2 regions of the Streptomyces sp. NBC_00876 genome follow, and region 2 is predicted to be linked to the other one. Evidence: riboswitches for the same ligand, from Rfam matches in the RefSeq annotation. Region 2 holds a riboswitch; the other holds the start of a gene.

Region 1 (9,207 bases), 4.2 Mb from region 2:
CGGCAGGGCCGCGCCGTCGGTGAGAGCGAGCGCCACGCCTGATCCCGGGCCCCGGACACTTCGGGGCACCCGGATCAGAGGGCAGAGGTCCAGAGTCATGTCCGCCTGCAGCCCGCCGAGGATCTAGTCCACGCCCGTGGGGTCGAGGTTGCTTCAAGGCCGGTTGGCCGGCGCCTGGGCCGGGGCCCACAGCAATCGTCCTCGTGGGGGGCGGCTGCCGCGTGGCAGCCTGCTCGGACTCGTCCGAAGCAGGGTGGTCACCGGCCGGCAGGAGCCGTCGGAGTCGCCGCACGCATGGGGTGCACCACCCATGCCGCCCAATGACCCGTGGGCCACCTCAGCCGCGAGCACACCTCGCCCCGGCCGCGTCGCGCGGGTCACCCCGGCGTCACAAGCCCGGTCCTGGAGCTCCGTGCCGACACGCTGCCCGGCTCCACCCGAGCCCCGAGGGCCCGGCATCACCTCGGACCGCCTCACTTCCCACTCGGTTTCAGCGAGGGCGAAGCAGCCTGATGACCAAGGCGTCCAGCATTTGGCGGGATGTCCGCCCTCACGAACAGTCAGAACAGCATCCGTCCCGGGGATTTCAGTGGATCACCAGGGCCTACCCATCACAATCTTCTGTACGTCCTGTACATTTTCTACAGACAGGTGCACGTCGCCCTCCGGCGCCCGGCACCCCGGAGGAGAGGCCCCGCCATGCACCGCCCCGCCGCCCGCTACGTACTGCCCGAGTTCACCGAGCGCACGTCCCAGGGAACCCGCACCCTCGATCCGTACTCCAAACTGCTGGCCGAACGGGTCGTCTTCCTCGGCACACCCGTCGACGCCACGGCCGCCAATGACCTGATCGCGCAGTTCATGTATCTGGAGTACGACGCGCCCGACCGGCCGGTCTCGCTCTACATCAACTCTCCCGGCGGCGAGTTCGGCGCCATGACCGCGCTCTACGACACGATGGCGTACCTCTCCTGCGAGGTGGAGACCTTCTGCCTCGGCCAGGCGGGCGCAGGCGCGGCCGTGCTGCTCGCGGCGGGCACCCCCGGGCGACGGCACGCCCTGCCCGGCGCCCGCGTGGTGGTGCAGCAGCCCGAACTCGCCGAGCCGGTACGGGGACAGCCCTCCGACCTGGAGATCGAGGCGCGGGAAGTGGCCCGGATGCGCGACACGCTGACCGGGATGCTGGCCCGTCACACCGGCCGCTCCGCCGGACAGATCACCGCCGACACCGAGCGCGATCTCATCCTCGACGCCGAGGGAGCCAAGGCGTACGGGCTGATCGACCACATCCTGCAGAACCGCGGACCGTCGCCGGCGCCGCACACCGGGCGGTGAATCCCCGATGCCGCCCCCGGAGTTCACGCCACTGCCCGCCCTGACCCGCGCGGAGGGCGAGTTCATCGACCGCTACCTGCAAGTCCTGGACCAGGTGGGCCGGATCAATCCGGCCCGCGGCGGCGACACCTACCAGGCCCTGCGCGCGGCCCAGGCGCTGGCCTCGCACTCGGTCGCGCTGCGGGACGCGCTCGCGTTGATGCACACGCGGGGCGAAGCACTGATCCATACGGCCACGTTGACCCGGGCGCTGCGCGTGCTGGACGGGGAACGGCGCGCCGCGCGGGTCATCGTGCCCCCCGCCCCGCCGAGTTGACCGGCTCCCCCACCGCGACACGCCCGGCGGGGGGACCGAGTTTTCTCGCTCGTTCGGCGTAGGCGTTAGCTCGCACGAGGGACAACTCAATTTGCGTTTTCGAGGTGGACGGTGGGTGAAATCTCCCGTTTCTTCGCTGGTACGGCACCGGTCGGCACGGGCAGGCAGTTTCCCGAATAGCCACCTGTCCACCCGAACGGGTCAGTGGTGATGAGCCTCACATATCGTCGTTTCACCTCGGAAATCAGGCACTCGGTGAGTCAAGATCCCTGGGACGACAAGCCCCCGCCACCGCGGCGGGGCGGTCCGGGCGGACGCCGAGTCCTGCCGCCGTCCGGATGCCTGGTCGACAGGAGTGGATCGGCAGGAGTGGAGGACCCGAGCACAACGGGCCGACCGGATTTCCGGTCGTCCCTCGGGGTGAAGCCGCATCCGCGGCCGGGCAACTTCGCCAGCCCGAACCCGACAGGTCATCCTTCACAGGCGGCTGACGAAGGGTTGCGCATGTCTGCGCAGGTTCATGTCCCGTCTCTGCTTGCCCGGGCCACGACGGCCTCGGTGATGACTCTCGCCGCCGTCGGCGGCACCTTGTTCGTTCCCGGCGCCGCGGCCGAGGCCCAGGCCGCGACCCACTCGATGAAGGCGCTCAACGTCGCCGCGTCCAAGAAGGGGGCGCCGTACCGCTGGGGCGCCACGGGCCCCAGCCGCTTCGACTGCTCCGGTCTGACGCTCTACTCGTTCAAGAAGGCGGGCAAGACGCTCCCGCGCACCGCCCAGCAGCAGTACAACAAGACCCGCCACATCTCGTCCTCCAACCGGCAGCGCGGCGATCTGGTCTTCTTCCATTCCGGCCGCAGCATCTACCACGTGGGCATCTACGCGGGCAGCGGGAAGATCTGGCATTCGCCCAAGACCGGCGCCGTGGTCCGGCTGGAGAAGATCTGGTCGAAGAGCGTCTACTACGGACGGGTCCGCTGAGGCCCCTTCCCCGTCCTGGACCGGGCCCCTGCGTCAGTGCAGCAGCGGGCCGGTCACCAGGACCAGCCCCAGTACGGTGAGCGCCGCGCCGCTGCCGCCCTCGATCGCCCGGGCGGTACGCGGCCGGCGCAGCCACCGGCCCAGGCGGTCCACCAGGAGCACCACGGCCGGGAACCAGATCAGCGCCAGCAGCACCACGATCGCGGCGAGCAGCAGTGTCCTGGGCAGCGGCGCGGCCCCTGCCGGGACGAACTGCGGAAGGAGGCTGAGGAAGAGTACGGGCGCCTTGGGGTTCAGTGCGTTGGTGAGGAATCCCTGGCGCAGGGCACGCCCGGTCCCGTCGACGGCCCGCCCGCCGTCCGCCCCGTCCCCGGGGCCCGGCGCCCGGCCCGTGCGGTGCCTGGCCGCGTACAGGGCACTGATCCCCAGATAGAGCACATAGGCGCCGCCCAGGAGCTGGACGGTCCGGAACAGCACCGGCACAGCCACCAGCACGGCCGCCAGTCCGGCGACCGCGAGCGCGGTGTGGACGAGCAACCCTCCGGCGACTCCGAGCGCGGTCGCCACTCCCGCCGCCCGCGAGGCGAGGGCGTTGCGTACGACGACGGTGAAGTCGGCGCCGGGCAGCGCGACCATGGCGGCGGCGACCCCGATGAAGGCGGTCAGTTGTGCGTCCATGGCTCCACCCTGGACCCCAGGAGCCTTTAGCATGTACTTGCAATCTCCTGGGTCTGCCAAAAGGAATGCTTAATGTACGACCCGACGCGGCTCGCGGCGCTGGTGGCGGTCGCCGAGGCCGGCTCGATCACCCGGGCCGCCGCACGCCTGGGCTACACCGCCCCGGCCCTCTCCCAGCAGCTCGCCAAGCTGGAGCGGGAGGCGGGGGCGGCCCTGCTGGTGCGCCACCACCGGGGGGCCCGGCTGACGGCGGCGGGCGAACTGCTCGCCGGGCGCGCCCGGCGGGTCCTGGACGAGATGGATCAGGCCCGTCACGAACTGGCCCGTCTCGCCGGGCTCTCCGGCGGGCGCCTGCGGGTCGGCACCTTCACCACGGCGGGTATCCATCTGCTGCCCCCCGTGCTGAGCGCGTTCCGCCGGGCGCACCCGGACGTGGAGCTGGTCGTCACGGAGTACGAGCCGCCGGACGGGGTGGCCGCGGTGGCGGCGGGCGAGGTCGATCTGGCGCTGACCCACGCCTACGAGCCCGCTGCCGCGACGGCGCTGCCCTCGGGCGTCCTGGCCGAGCCGCTCCTGATCGAGGAGCTGGTGCTGATCACCGCCGTCGGACAGGTCCTGTCCGACGGCAGCGGTCGGCTCCCGGTGACGAAGCTGGCGGGCCGGCCCCTGATCAGCAGCGCGCCCACCCATCCGCCGCGCCGGGGTGTGGAGAGCGCACTCGCCGAGGCGGGGGCGCTGCCGGCGGTGGTCTGCGAGTCGCCCGGCTATGCGCTGGTGTGCGCCCTGGTCAGTGCGGGCATCGGGATGGCGGTGGTGCCCGAGATGGTCGCCGCGATGTCGCCGACGCCACTGGCCGTCCGGCGGCTGGAGCCGGCGGCGTTCAGCAGGACGATCTCGGTGGTGCACCGCGGCGAAGGGACGAGCGCCGCGGCGGCGACGCTGCGGGCCCTGCTGCGCAGTGGCTTCGGACGGGCGGCCGCGGCGCCGCAGTGAGCGTGGCGGCCGCCGGAAGCACTCACTGCCGGACGGAAACCCTCCACGGCACCGCTCACTGCCGGACGGGAACCCTCCACGGCACCGCTCACTGCTGGACGGGAACCCTCCACGGCACCGCTCACTGCTGGACAGGCACGTGCCACGGCAGCGCGATCCAGACGGTCTTGCCGCCGTCGGGGGTGGGGGTGACGGTCAGCCGGCCCCCGTACTCCTTGGCCAGCGAGCGGATGATCACCATGCCGCGTCCGTTGTCCTGCTGGACGGCCGCGGGCAGCTTCTGCGGCCAGCGGGGGTGACTGTCCGTCACCCCGAGACGCAGCTGCTCCTCACGCTCCAGCCTCAGGTCCACGGTGAAGGTGGGTGACTGCCCGAACGTGTGCTGGACCGCGTTGGTCGCGAGCTCCGAGACGATGAGCCGGATGGTGTCGGCAGTCTCGGTGTCGTCGGGCAGTCCCCATTCGGCCAGTATCCGGGCCACATATCTCCGGGCCGCGGAGACCGAGACCGGCTCGCTCGGCAGAGTGACGCTTGCTTCTTGATGGTCTGCCATGGCGAGCCGTCCCTTTCCCACCCGCTACCGGCCCCGCGATCGACGGTCCGGGTTTCGCTTCGCGCCAGATTGCCATTGATGCTGCCCTCTGTGACGGCGATCCGCCAAGATATGCATATATCTGTCGCTCGAAGCGGTGAACTCTGCCCCGGATGCCCCGTACGGGCGCCACACTGTCGGCTCGGCAGGCAGTGGGAGGGAGACATCACATGCAGCACGGCCCTGCGGTGCGACGCCGCAAGCTCGGGGAGGAGCTGCGGAGGCTGCGCCACGCGTCGGGACTCACGAGCCGGGACGCGGCGCGCCTGCTCGGGTGGCACCAGTCGAAGGTCAGCAGGATCGAGACCGGCGTCAGCGGAGTGCGGCCCGGGGACGTGTCCCGGCTGCTGGACACGTACGGCATGGACGACCCGAAGCTGCGCGAGGTCCTGGAGGCACTTGCCGGTTCGGCGGGCGGCGGGGGCGCAGGCTGGTGGCATGCGTACCGGGGTCTGATCCCCCCGCAGTACCGCGATTTCATCAGCCTGGAGTCGCAGGCGCGCACGGCGCGCACGCTGGAGACATCGGTGGTGCCCGGTCTGCTGCAGACCGCCGACTACGCCCGCGCGGTGACCCGGGCATCGCTCGACGGGCTGCCCTCCGGTCAGCTGGACTCGCTGGTCGAAGTGCGGCTGGCCCGGCAGGGCGTGCTCCGGAGTGATCCGCCGCTGCGGCTGACCGCGGTACTCGACGAGGCCGTGCTGCGGCGGGAGGTGGGCGGTGGCCGGGTGATGCGCGAGCAACTGCGTCACCTCGCCCGGATCGCCCAGCTTCCTCACGTACAGCTGCAGTTACTGCCGTTCTCGGTGGGCGGATACGTGGGACTCACCGGACCGTTCGTTATTTTCTCATTTCCGACCGCTTCTGATCTAGACGTGGTCGTTCTTGACCATTTGACGAGTAGCCTCTACCTGGAGCGGAAAGAAGACCTTGAGGCGTACAGCTCGGCCTTCCGCACTCTGCAGGCGCACGCGCTGTCGCCGGAGCACTCGTTGGACCTGATCGCCGCAATCGACCGCGGCGGTCGGTGACCCCGGACTGCCCGAGGGAGCGTCATGCCGGATGGACTCGCACAGCACGCGTTACGGTGGCGGCGCAGCAGCCGCAGCACGGGAATGAACAACTGCGTGGAAGCCGCGCAACTGGGCCTGCGGCGACTGGCCGTGCGCGACTCCAAGGACGTGTCCAGGCCGGCTCTGCAGTTCTCGGCGGCGGCCTGGACGTCCTTCGTCTCCACTCTGAGCAGTGATTCGGTCAGCTGACGTCGCGGCTGTCTCCACTCCGAGTGGTGATTCGGTCGGCTGACACCGTGGCTGTCTCCACTCCGAGTGGTGATTCGGTCGGCTGACACCATGGCTGTCTCCACTCTCAGTGGTGGGTCGGGTCAGCTGACACCGCGGCGCACGGCGCCGGGTGGCGGTCCCTGCTGGGTCAGCCGGCCGGTGCGGTCCGCCGCACGAGCGCCACCGCGTGTGCGATCTGCTCGTCCGTCAGATCGGCGCGCGCGGTCAGCCGCAGCCGGGAGATGCCGTCCGGGACCGATGGCGGCCGGAAACACCCGACCGCCATCCCCGCCGTACGGCAGTCGGCGGCCCAGCGCACCGCGGCATCCGCCGACGGCGCGCGCACGGACACGACGGCCGCGTCGGGGCGGACCGCGGTCAGCCCCGCCGCGGTCAGCCCCTCGTACAGCGCGGTGGCCACCGTACGGGCCCGGCCCGCGCGCTCCGGTTCGCGGCGCAGCAGCCGCAGGCTGCCCAGGGCGGCGCCGGCGGCGGCCGGCGCCAGCCCGGTGTCGAAGATGAACGTGCGGGCGGTATTGACCAGGTGGTCGATGACCCGGGCCGGGCCGAGGACCGCTCCGCCCTGGCTGCCCAGGGACTTGGAGAGGGTGAGTGTGGCGACGACGCCCTCACGGCCGGCGAGACCGGTGGCCGCGAGCGCGCCGCGCCCTCCGTCGCCGAGCACGCCCAGGCCGTGCGCGTCGTCGACGAGGAGTGCGGCGTTCTCCTCGCGGCAGGCAGCGGCCAGTCCGGCCAGCGGGGCGGCGTCGCCGTCGACCGAGAAGACCGAGTCGGTGACGGCCAGCGCCCGGCCCGTGTGCGCGTGCAGGGTCTTGCGCACGGCCTCGGGGTCGGCGTGCGCAACGACGGCGGTCTCGGCCCGTGAGAGCCGGCAGCCGTCGACGATGGAGGCGTGGTTGCCCGCGTCCGAGACGATGAGGGAGCCCCGGCCCGTGAGGGCGGTGAGGGCCGCGAGGTTGGCGGCGTAGCCCGAGGACAGGACGAGCGCGGCCTCGAATCCGCAGAAGTCCGCGAGCTCTCGTTCGAGTTCCGCATGAAGTGCGGTCGAACCGGTGACGAGCCGGGAGCCAGTGGCCCCGGCGCCCCAGCAGCGTGCCGCCTCGGCCGCCGCGGCGGTGACTTCCGGGTGCCGGGTCAGGCCGAGGTAGTCGTTGCTCGCGAGATCCAGGAGTTCCGTTTCGGCGCTCCGGGGCCGCAGCCTGCGGACGAGCCCGGCGTCCGCGCGGCGGAGGGCCTCGTCGTCGATCCAGTCGAACGGGGTGAAGGACATGGACGGTCCCTTTTGTAGGCAGCTCACAGACCCTAGCCGGGGTCGCAATCAGGCATGGTGTGGCAATGCACACACCCTCCGCGGACTCTGTTGTCCGGTTCCTCCTTGGCTCGGAGCGGTGCCGTGCGTCAGGATCATCGCCATGGACCTCCTGAACACGCTGGTGGACAAGGGGCTGCGGCGCGAGCTGCCGACCCGTGAAGAAGCGCTCGCCGTCCTGGCAACCCCGGACGAAGAGCTGCTCGACGTGGTGGCCGCGGCCGGAAAGGTGCGCCGTCAGTGGTTCGGGCGGCGGGTGAAGCTGAACTATCTGGTCAATCTGAAGTCCGGTCTCTGCCCCGAGGACTGCTCGTACTGTTCGCAGCGGCTGGGCTCCAAGGCCGAGATCCTCAAGTACACCTGGCTGAAGCCGGACGAGGCGTCGAAGGCGGCGGCCGCAGGAGTGGCCGGGGGCGCCAAGCGCGTCTGCCTGGTCGCCAGCGGCCGCGGCCCGACCGACCGGGACGTCGACCGGGTCTCGCAGACCATCGAGGCGATCAAGGAACAGAACGAGGGCGTCGAGGTGTGCGCCTGCCTCGGTCTGCTCTCCGACGGACAGGCCGACCGGCTGCGGTCGGCGGGCGCCGACGCGTACAACCACAACCTCAACACGTCCGAGGGGACGTACGGGGACATCACGACCACTCACACCTACGCGGACCGGGTGGAGACCGTGCACCAGGCGCAGGCCGCCGGTCTCTCCGCCTGTTCCGGGCTGATCGCCGGCATGGGGGAGAGCGACGCGGACCTGGTCGACGTCGTCTTCGCCCTGCGCGAGCTCGACCCCGATTCGGTACCGGTCAACTTCCTGATCCCGTTCGAGGGGACCCCGCTCGCCAAGGAGTGGAACCTGACGCCGCAGCGCTGCCTGCGCATCCTGGCGATGGTGCGGTTCGTCTGCCCCGACGTGGAGGTGCGGCTCGCGGGCGGGCGCGAGGTCCATCTTCGCTCGATGCAGCCGCTGGCCCTGAACCTGGTCAACTCGATCTTCCTGGGCGACTACCTGACCAGTGAGGGCCAGGCGGGCCAGGCGGACCTCGACATGATCGCGGACGCCGGGTTCGAGGTGGAGGGCGCCGGGACGACGACGCTGCCCGGGCACCGTACGGACGCGGGCGGCGGCTGCGGTTCGCACTCCGGCGGATGCGAGCCGTGCGGCGACGCCTCCGCGACGGACACCGCGCAGGAGGCCGAGGTCCCGGGAGCGCGCACGGACCTGGTGGCGGTCCGCAGGCGCGGCGCGGGCACGGATCTCGCCCCCAATGCCTGAGCCGCTCTCCCCCGCCGCGCTGCTGGCGCTGGACCGGGCGCACGTCTGGCACCCCTACGGCCCGATGCCCGGCCGGCAGGACCCGCTGGTCGTGGAGTCCGCGTCCGGCGTACGACTCCGGCTCGCCGAACCGGCGCACGGGCAGCACGAGTTGGTCGACGGCATGTCCTCATGGTGGTCGGCCGTGCACGGGTACAACCATCCGGTGCTGAACGAGGCGGCGCGCGACCAGCTGGGCCGGATGAGCCATGTGATGTTCGGCGGGCTCACGCACGAGCCCGCCGTGCGGCTGGCTGCCCGGCTGGTCGAGATCACCCCGGAACCGCTTCAGCACGTCTTCCTCGCCGACTCGGGTTCCGTCTCGGTCGAGGTCGCCGTGAAGATGTGCCTGCAGTACTGGCGCTCGGCCGGACGTCCGGCCAAGCAGCGGCT
Region 2 (9,207 bases):
CTCGGCGGCGCGGCGTCGTTCTCCGCGGACGCCGTTCTCGCGGCTCGCCGGCGACGGATCCGGTAGGCCACCCAGGTCACGGTGGCGGCCAGCCAGAGCCCGCCCACGAAGACCGGGACGAAGAAGACCCACGACGCGTCCCACAGGCCCGCCGCATCGGCCCCGTAGCCGGCGGCCAGGGTCAGCATCACCAGACCCGCGACCGCCCGTCCGGGCCGGAACTCATGACGCGCCACGGCTGACCTCCACCTGTCCGATGCCGACTTCCAGATCCAGCTCGAGCGTGCCGGCGGGCCTGCCGCCCGCGGCGGGCGGCAGCGTCCTGTGCTCGTTCTGCGAGGGGCTGATGTCGACATCACCCCGACGCGGGTCGCCCGGCAGGGTGATGTCGCCGAGCCCGGCCCGCGCGTGGAGCTTCACGGTGACGTCCTTCGGTACGCGCACGACGACCCGGCCCGCACCGACCTCCACCTCGGTCCCCACCGTGCCGCCCGCGGGGACGGCGACCCGGGTGAGGTCCAGCCTCGCCTCCCCGGAGCCCAGCTGGTAGCGGGGCTGCACCGCGGCGGCCGACGCCGGCCGCCACTCCTCACGCACCCAGTGCGTGGTGATGTCCCTGGGCAGGACGGACGCACCCGCGAGCAGACCCGCCGTGATCATCGCCATCAGGAGCGTGCCGAAACCGGTCCGGCCGACGAAGGCACTGATCAGCATTCCGGCCCCGAACACCGCGAGCGCGGCGGCCAGCCCGATCTGCAGACTCACGCCGAGCGGGTGGGAGTCCCAGCTCACCCCCGTGCCGACCCCGGCCGCCACCAGCGCGTTCACGAACACGGCCCCGCCGATGGACCGGGGCCCCCGGATCTCCCGCGACCGCTGCGGCGCGCGGACCGGGGCATCGGCCTTCGCCCCGCGCCCGTCCGCCGCCCGGCCGTCCAGCACGGCGTCCGGCGGCCCCCACAGATAGCCGGGCCCCACCGGCCCCGTCGTCCCGTCCTTCACGATCGGGTCCCGCCACCAGGACGGGCCGGACGGGGTCGGCGGCGCCTTCACCTCGGGCGGCGCGTCCGACGCGGCATGGGCGGCCGCGGGGTGCAGCGGGTCCTGCGGATCCGCCGTCCTGCGGTGCTGCGTCCAGACGGAGAAGCCGATGACCGCGAGCGACAGCATCGCGGCGAACGCCAGCGTGCCGCCGTTGCCCAGCATGGACAGGAACAGACCGCAGCCGATCAGCGCGCACAGCACCGCGATCAGCGACGCACCCTCGACCCGGCCCGACAGCAGCCGGCGCGCCTCGTTCTCCTCCTCGCCCTCCAGCGGGACCAGCAGCCACGCGAAGCCGTAGAAGATGAGTCCGAGGCCACCGGTCACGGAGAGCACCCCGAGCACGATCCGGAAGATCACCGGATCGACGTCGCAGTACCGGCCGAGCCCGCCGCACACCCCGGCCACGACCTTCTGCCGCGAGCTGCGCCGCAGCTGCGGTCCTGGCCCGGCGGGCGGCGCGACGCCGGGCGGCGCATCCTGGGGAACGGTCATGGCTCCATGGTGACGGGCGCCGGGCCCGTCCGGCACCCGCCCCGACCCTGGCCGATCCCTGATATTGGCCCGGCCGACCCGGAAGGGGCGGTTCCGTGCACGGGGCACGTGCCGGACCGCGCCCGGCGCCCGGCCGCCCACTCCCCGCCCGCCGCCGGCCCGCTCCCGGGGTCCTCTCAGGGTCGAAGTGGGGGCCGACCCTGATGCCATCACCCGCACGGACGTGTGACGATCGGGTCATGCCAGCCGCCACGACCCGAGCCGCAAGCTCCCGCGCCCCCGATCCGGAGGAGCCGCCCCAGCGCAAGCTGTACCGCAGCGCCGACGGGCGGCTGCTCGGCGGCGTCGCACGCGGTCTCGCCGGACACCTCGGGCTGCCGGTCGCCTGGGTGCGGTTCGTCTTCCTCGGACTGTTCTTCGCGGACGGCCTCGGCGCGCTCCTGTACGCCGTGTTCTGGATCGTCGTCCCGCTCGGCGTCGGCGGTGTGGACACCCCGCGGTCCGTCTTCGAGACCGCCCCCGACGGCAGGCGCCGGCTCCGCAAACCCGACAAGGGCCAGGTCTTCGCGCTCCTCGCGCTGCTCATCGGCGCCATGATCTTCGTCGGCAACGTCGACATGGGCAGCAAGGCCGACCGCTACATCTGGCCCACCCTGCTCATCGGCGCCGGCTCCGTCCTGGTGTGGCGGCAGGCCGACAACGCCCGCCGGGCCCGCTGGATGGAGGTCGGCAGCCGCCGCCGCGTCCTGCACCTGGCCCGGGGCCTCGCCGGGGTCGCCCTGGTCGGCCTCGGCCTGGCCGGCTTCATGGTGGTACGCGGCTCCGCCGCCCAGCTGGGCAACGTCCTCACCGCGGCCATCGCCGTGCTCACCGGCATCGCCCTGCTGGCCGGCCCCTATCTCGTACGCATGACCCAGGACCTCTCCGAGGAACGCCTCATGCGCATCAGGGCCCAGGAACGGGCCGAGGTCGCCGCCCATGTGCACGACTCGGTGCTGCACACCCTCACCCTGATCCAGCGCAACGCGGAGGACGCGGGCGAGGTCCGCCGGCTGGCCCGCGCCCAGGAACGCGAGCTCCGCAACTGGCTGTACAACCCCGAGGGCACCGGCAAGGACGAGGACGACGAGCCCGAGACCCTGGCCGAGGCCGTCAAACGCGCCGCCGCCGAGGTCGAGGACAAGCACGGCGTCCCGCTGGAGGTCGTCGTCGTCGGCGACTGCCCGCTCGACGAGAAGCTGACCGCACAGATGCAGGCCGCACGTGAGGCCATGGTCAACGCCGCCAAGTACGGTGGCGAGGGCGGCGCCGTCCAGGTCTTCGCGGAGGTCGAGGGCCGCACGGTCTTCGTCTCGGTCCGCGACCGCGGTCCCGGATTCGATCTGGATTCCGTACCGGGGGACAGAATGGGCGTACGAGAATCAATCATCGGCCGGATGCAGCGCAACGGCGGCAGTGCCCGGCTGCGTTCGGTGCCCGGCGGGGGCACGGAAGTCGAGCTGGAGATGGAGAGGACGAGCGATGAACGGGACCACTGAGGCGACCGGGGGCCACGAGGGCCCGGAGCGCCGGGTACGAGTCGTGCTCGTCGACGACCACCGGATGTTCCGCACCGGAGTGCAGGCCGAGATCGGCCGCACCGAGGAGACCGGTGTCGAGGTCGTCGGCGAGGCCGCCGACGTCGACCAGGCGGTCACCGTCATCACGGCGACCCGCCCCGAGGTCGTCCTCCTCGACGTCCACCTCCCGGGCGGTGGTGGCGTCGAGGTGCTGCGCCGCTGCGCCCCGTTCATGGGCGCGGTGGAGAACCCGGTGCGCTTTCTGGCGCTGTCCGTCTCGGACGCCGCCGAGGACGTCATCGGCGTCATCCGCGGCGGCGCCCGGGGCTATGTCACCAAGACCATCACCGGCGCCGACCTGGTCGACTCGGTCTTCCGGGTCCAGGACGGCGACGCGGTGTTCTCGCCCCGGCTGGCCGGCTTCGTCCTCGACGCCTTCGCCTCGACGGACGCGCCCCCGGTCGACGAGGACCTCGACCGGCTGACCCAGCGCGAGCGCGAGGTGCTGCGGCTGATCGCCCGCGGATACGCGTACAAGGAGATCGCCAAGCAGCTGTTCATCTCGGTGAAGACGGTCGAGTCGCACGTCTCGGCGGTGCTGCGCAAGCTCCAGCTCTCCAACCGGCACGAACTGACGCGATGGGCGACGGCCCGACGGCTGGTCTGAGGCCCGGGGCGCTCAGGCCACCCGGGTCGCTCCCGCGAAGGGCATCTGGTCGATCGGCGCGATGCGGACCGGGGCGCCCGGACGCGGGGCGTGGATCATCTGGCCGTTGCCGATGTACAGACCGACATGGCTGATGCCCGAGTAGAAGAACACCAGGTCCCCGGGGGCGAGTTCGGAGCGGGAGACCCGCTGTCCGGCGTTGATCTGGGTGTACGTGGTCCGGGGGAGCGAGACACCCGCGGAGCGCCAGGCGGCCTGCGTGAGGCCGGAACAGTCGAACGAGGAGGGGCCGGTCGCGCCCCAGACGTACGGCTTGCCCAGCGCGGTGTACGCGAAGGCGACGGCCTCGGCGGCACGGGCGTTGGGCGCCCGGACGGCGCCGCGCGGGGCTCCGCGGTCGGCGTGGGCGGCGCCGCGGCCGCCCTCCGAGGCGTCGTAGGAGGCGCGTTCGGCCGGGGAGAGGCGGGCCAGCAGCCGCTGCGCCTCGGCGAGCTTGGTGCGGACCGTCGCCTTGTGCCTGCGCAGGTCGGCCTGGCGGGTCGCTAGTTCGGTCAGCTGCCCCGCGGCCTCGGCGCGCAGCTGGGACACATCGGCGACCTGGCGCTCCACGGCACGGAGCCGGGTCGCGCGGCGCTCACCGGCCCGTTCCACGTAGGAGGCGCGTTCGAGGTACTGGTCGGGGTCCGAGGAGAGCGCCAGCTGGACGGCGGGGTCGAGGCCGCCGGAACGGTACTGCGCGGCGGCGTACGAACCGAGGGCGTCCCGTGCGGTGTTGAGCCGCTCGGTCCTGCGGGCGGCCTCGTCGCGCAGGGCGTTCACGGACCTGGCGGTGGCGGCCGCCTCCACCTTCGCGCCGTTGTACTGCTCGGTGGCGACCTCGGCCTCCCGGTAGAGGCGGTCCACCTCGGCCCTGACCTGGGCGGTGGTCGGCGCCGGATCGGCGTGTGCGGATCCCGGCAGCGCGGCGGCGGCGGTGGCGGCGCCGGCGAAGGCGAGTGTCGCGGCGGTGCGGGCAGCAGAGCCGGTGTACGGGCGCTGCTTGGGTTTCCGGTGCGCTGCCACGAGGGCGGGCGTCCTTCCTGTCGACTGCCCGCCGGGGCCTACCGGCGGACCCGCCCGGGTCCGCCGGCGGGCCGCCAACAGGGGGAGCGGCCCGCCGCCGGAACCCCGGCGGGGTGAGCGGCGGCGCCGTCCGGGTGCGGAGCGGGCGGTGAGCCGGTCACCTGGAAAGGGACGCTAAACCCGGGGCACGGGGAAGAGTCGTAATGATGCTTATTGCCCGAATTTAGCGCTGTGTTGTCGTTGGCTGACCGGAAAAATTGCACCAGAGTAAGGCAATTGGTGCATTCGCCAGTTAAGCGGTCGGTAAGGCTCACCCGCCTGCGAAGTGCTGATATGGCCGCAGCTAGGCTGCGGAACCATGCGTGTACTCATCGATGTCTTCGTCGCCCTGCACATCATCGGCATCGCCGCCCTGCTGGGCGGTTTCCTCACCCAGATGAAGGCGATGGGGGCGGGCACGGCGCGATTCGTCCCGGGCATGCTGCACGGTGCGCTGACCATGCTGGTCACCGGAATCGCCCTGGTAGGGCTGAACCAGGCCGACGACCACCCGGTGAACAACGTCAAGATCGCCATCAAGCTGCTGATCCTGGTCGTGATCCTCGGGATCGTCTACGTCAAGCGGGACGAGGAGAAGGTGGACAAGGGCCTCTTCGCGGCGGTCGGCGGGCTGACGGTCGTCAACATCTTCATCGCCACGCTCTGGACCTGAGCAGGGAGCACGGCCGCGAAAACGCTGCTGCCCGGACCTGAAGAGGTCCGGGCAGCAGCGTTTTCGCGCTTCAAGGCCGCCTAGGACGGCCGCACGCTGCCGTAGATCGGCATGTAGTAGATCGACTCCTCGCGCACGTTCGCCCCCGGCTTCGGCGCGTGGATCATCATGCCGTCGCCCTTGTAGATGCCGACGTGGCTGATGTCGTCGTAGAAGAAGACCAGGTCACCGGGGCGCAGATCCGCCGTGGCGACCCGGGTGCCGACGTTCACCTGGTCCCAGGTGGTCCGGGGGATGTCGACGCCCGCGGCCTTCCAGGCCGCCTGGGTGAGTCCCGAGCAGTCGTACGAGGCCGGGCCGGTCGCCCCCCAGACGTACGGCTTGCCCAGCTGCGCACGGGCGAAGGCCAGGACCTTCTCGGCCTTCGTCGTGGCGCTGCTGTCCGAACCGGACCCCGTACCGGAGCCCGAACCCGTACCGGTGTCCGTGCCGCTCCCGGTGCCCGCCTCCTCGGCCTTGCGCGCGGCCTCCGCCTTCGCGGCCGCCTGCTTCTTCGCCAGCTCCTCGGCCTTGCGCTCGGCCTCCGCCTCCTTCTTGCGCTCCAGCTCGGCCAGGCGCGCCTTCTCCTCGGCGGTCAGCTTCGACAGCAGCGTGCGGGCCTCGGCCAGCTTCGTCCGGACGTTCTGCTTGCTGGTGCGCAGCGTGGCCTGCGACTCGGTGAGCGTCTCCAGGCTCGCCACGGCCTCGGCGCGCTGCTTGGACGCCTTCACCTGCTCCGTACGGAAGTCCGTGACGGCCTGCTGCTGGCGCGTGGCCATCCGGTCCATGAGGTGGGTCTGGTCGAAGAACGACTGCGGGTCGTCGGCCAGGAAGAACGTGGCGGTCGGTGCGAGGGCGCCGTCGCGGTACTGGGCCGCGGCGTAGGTGCCGAGCGTCCTGCGGGCCTCGTTCATCTTCGCGGTGCGCTTGGCGACGTCGTCCAGGAGCGTGTCCACCTTGGAACGCTGCTTGGTGGTCGCCTCCTTCGCCTGGTTGTACTGCTGGGTCGCGGTGCCCGCCTGCCGGTAGAGGTCGTCGACCTTCTTCTGTACGTCCTCGATGCCGGGCTTCGGGGCCGGCGCGGCCAGCGCGCTCTGCGAGGACAGCAGGGTCACCGATGCCAGCGCGGCCGAGGTGAGCCCGACGGCAGGGGCGGTGGTGCGCACCCGGGGGCGCGGTTTGCGATGCGACGCCAAGGCCGGCATCTCCTTCCGTGGACCGCCTACCGGGTTAGCTGTCGGGTTCGGGCGGAACGGAAGGCTGCCCTACGGTCCAGGTGGGGGATGCGGACCGATTCACCCCGGTGCTGCGTGTGGGTCCCCGGTTCCGGACTCCCGCTGCGGGCAGCCCGGATTCGGCGTGGACCGCCCGCTCGGCGTGGTTCGCCTTGGGGGTACGGGCCGTCCGAACGAGCACGCTAGCCAACTCATGGTGCCGCTGTGAAGGTTGATGTTCGATATGCCCGATACATTTTCGTGACCTTGGCGCATCGGGGCGGTCCGGGCAGGCGGGATACGGGATTCCCCTACGCAACGCGGTCCCCGTATTGCTGTGCGTGCCCGGACTCCGGTGCGCGGTTCGGCATGCGGCCCCTGGGTGTCGGTGCGGCGCTCTAGACTCGGACAGCGATGAGCAGCCTCTTTGACGACAGTTTCCTGGCCGGCCTCCAGCACACGGACGAAGGCCCCCCGCCGCCCCCCGAGGACTCCGCACCCGAAGCGGTGCCGGAGGACCTCTTCGCGGGCGTGTTCGACGGGCCGCCGCCGCCCCGCGACGCGTACTACCGCGACGGTGCCCACCGCCCGGTGATCGACGCCGCCGCGCTGCTCGACGGGCTGAACACCGAACAGCGCGCCGCCGTCGTGCACGCCGGTTCGCCGCTGCTCATCGTCGCCGGAGCCGGTTCGGGCAAGACCCGAGTGCTGACCCACCGCATCGCCCATCTGCTGGCCGAGCGCGGGGTGCACCCGGGCCAGATCCTGGCGATCACCTTCACCAACAAGGCCGCGGGCGAGATGAAGGAGCGCGTCGAGCAGCTCGTCGGACCGCGCGCCAACGCCATGTGGGTCATGACCTTCCACAGCGCGTGCGTACGGATCCTGCGCCGCGAGTCGAAGCGGCTCGGCTTCACCTCCTCGTTCTCGATCTACGACGCCGCCGACTCCAAGCGCCTCATGGCCCTGGTCTGCCGCGATCTCGACCTCGACCCGAAGCGCTTCCCGCCGAAGTCGTTCACGGCGAAGGTCTCGAACCTGAAGAACGAGCTGATCGACGAGGAGACCTTCGCCGGACAGGCCGCCGACGGATTCGAGAAGACCCTCGCCCAGGCCTACGCGCTCTACCAGTCCCGGCTGCGCGAGGCCAACGCCCTGGACTTCGACGACATCATCATGACGACGGTGCACCTGCTCCAGGCGTTCCCCGACGTCGCCGAGCACTACCGCCGCCGCTTCCGGCACGTCCTCGTCGACGAGTACCAGGACACCAACCACGCCCAGTACACCCTCGTACGGGAGCTGGTCGGCCCGGCCGGTCCCGAGGACGCCCCCGCCGAGCTGTGCGTCGTGGGTGACGCGGACCAGTCGATCTACGCCTTCCGCGGCGCGACCATCCGCAACATCCTCCAGTTCGAGGAGGACTATCCGAACGCGACCACGATCATGCTGGAGCAGAACTACCGCTCCACGCAGACGATCCTGTCCGCGGCCAACGCGGTCATCGAGCGCAACGAGAGCCGTCGCCCGAAGAACCTCTGGACCAACGCCGGCTCCGGCGCCCGGATCACCGGATACGTCGCGGACACCGAGCACGACGAGGCGCAGTTCGTCGCCGACGAGATCGACCGGCTGACCGACGCGGGCGACGCCAAGGCCGGCGATGTGGCGATCTTCTACCGGACGAACGCGCAGTCCCGTGTCTTCGAGGAGATCTTCATCCGCGTCGGCCTGCCGTACAAGGTCGTCGGCGGGGTGCGCTTCTACGAGCGCAAGGAGGTCAGGGACGTCCTGGCCTACCTCCGGGTCCTCTCCAACCCCGAGGACACCGTCCCGCTGCGCCGCATCCTCAATGTGCCCAAGCGGGGCATCGGCGACCGCTCCGAGGCGATGATCGACGCCCTGTCCCTGCGCGAGAAGATCACCTTCCCGCAGGCGCTGCGCCGCGTCGACGAGGCGTACGGGATGGCGGCCCGTTCCGCCAACGCCGTCAAGCGGTTCAACACGCTGATGGAGGAGCTGCGCACGGTCGTGGAGTCCGGTGCCGGACCGGCGGTCGTGGTGGAGGCCGTCATGGAGCGGACCGGCTATCTCGCCGAGCTCCAGGCGTCCACCGACCCGCAGGACGAGACCCGCATCGAGAACCTCCAGGAGCTTGCCTCCGTCGCCCTCGAATTCGAGCAGGAGCGGGCGGAGGAGGAGGGTGCGGGCACGCTCGCCGAGTTCCTGGAGAAGGTCGCGCTGGTCGCCGACGCCGACCAGATCCCCGACGAGGACGAGGACGGCTCCGGTGTCGTCACGCTGATGACGCTGCACACCGCCAAGGGCCTCGAATTCCCGGTGGTCTTCCTGACCGGCATGGAGGACGGCGTCTTCCCGCACATGCGGGCGCTGGGCCAGGTCAAGGAGCTGGAG

The links. Region 2 has a riboswitch for cyclic di-AMP ahead of OG782_RS23105 (NlpC/P60 family protein). Riboswitches for the same ligand answer to the same signal wherever they lie in the genome.
Region 1: it holds a riboswitch for cyclic di-AMP, as region 2 does, so the genes downstream of both, OG782_RS04360 (C40 family peptidase) here and OG782_RS23105 (NlpC/P60 family protein) in region 2, are expected to answer to the same signal.

What each region holds. Positions count from the first base shown of each region.
Region 1 is NZ_CP108800.1:1,021,354-1,030,560, forward strand. Features, by position in the region: gene OG782_RS04350 (ATP-dependent Clp protease proteolytic subunit) at 700-1,335, shown strand; gene OG782_RS04355 (hypothetical protein) at 1,343-1,651, shown strand; cyclic di-AMP (ydaO/yuaA leader) riboswitch at 1,957-2,152, shown strand; gene OG782_RS04360 (C40 family peptidase) at 2,156-2,629, shown strand; gene OG782_RS04365 (LysE family translocator) at 2,663-3,307, opposite strand; gene OG782_RS04370 (LysR family transcriptional regulator) at 3,380-4,300, shown strand; gene OG782_RS04375 (ATP-binding protein) at 4,422-4,853, opposite strand; gene OG782_RS04380 (helix-turn-helix domain-containing protein) at 5,063-5,923, shown strand; gene OG782_RS04385 (DUF397 domain-containing protein) at 5,948-6,154, shown strand; gene OG782_RS04390 (8-amino-7-oxononanoate synthase) at 6,324-7,466, opposite strand; gene bioB (biotin synthase BioB) at 7,609-8,775, shown strand; gene OG782_RS04400 (adenosylmethionine--8-amino-7-oxononanoate transaminase) at 8,768-9,207, shown strand, end outside.
Region 2 is NZ_CP108800.1:5,223,490-5,232,696, forward strand. Features, by position in the region: gene OG782_RS23075 (DoxX family protein) at 1-66, shown strand, start outside; gene OG782_RS23080 (PspC domain-containing protein) at 223-1,539, opposite strand; gene OG782_RS23085 (PspC domain-containing protein) at 1,779-3,077, shown strand; gene OG782_RS23090 (response regulator transcription factor) at 3,061-3,765, shown strand; gene OG782_RS23095 (NlpC/P60 family protein) at 3,778-4,827, opposite strand; gene OG782_RS23100 (hypothetical protein) at 5,186-5,539, shown strand; gene OG782_RS23105 (NlpC/P60 family protein) at 5,620-6,783, opposite strand; cyclic di-AMP (ydaO/yuaA leader) riboswitch at 6,782-6,948, opposite strand; gene pcrA (DNA helicase PcrA) at 7,207-9,207, shown strand, end outside.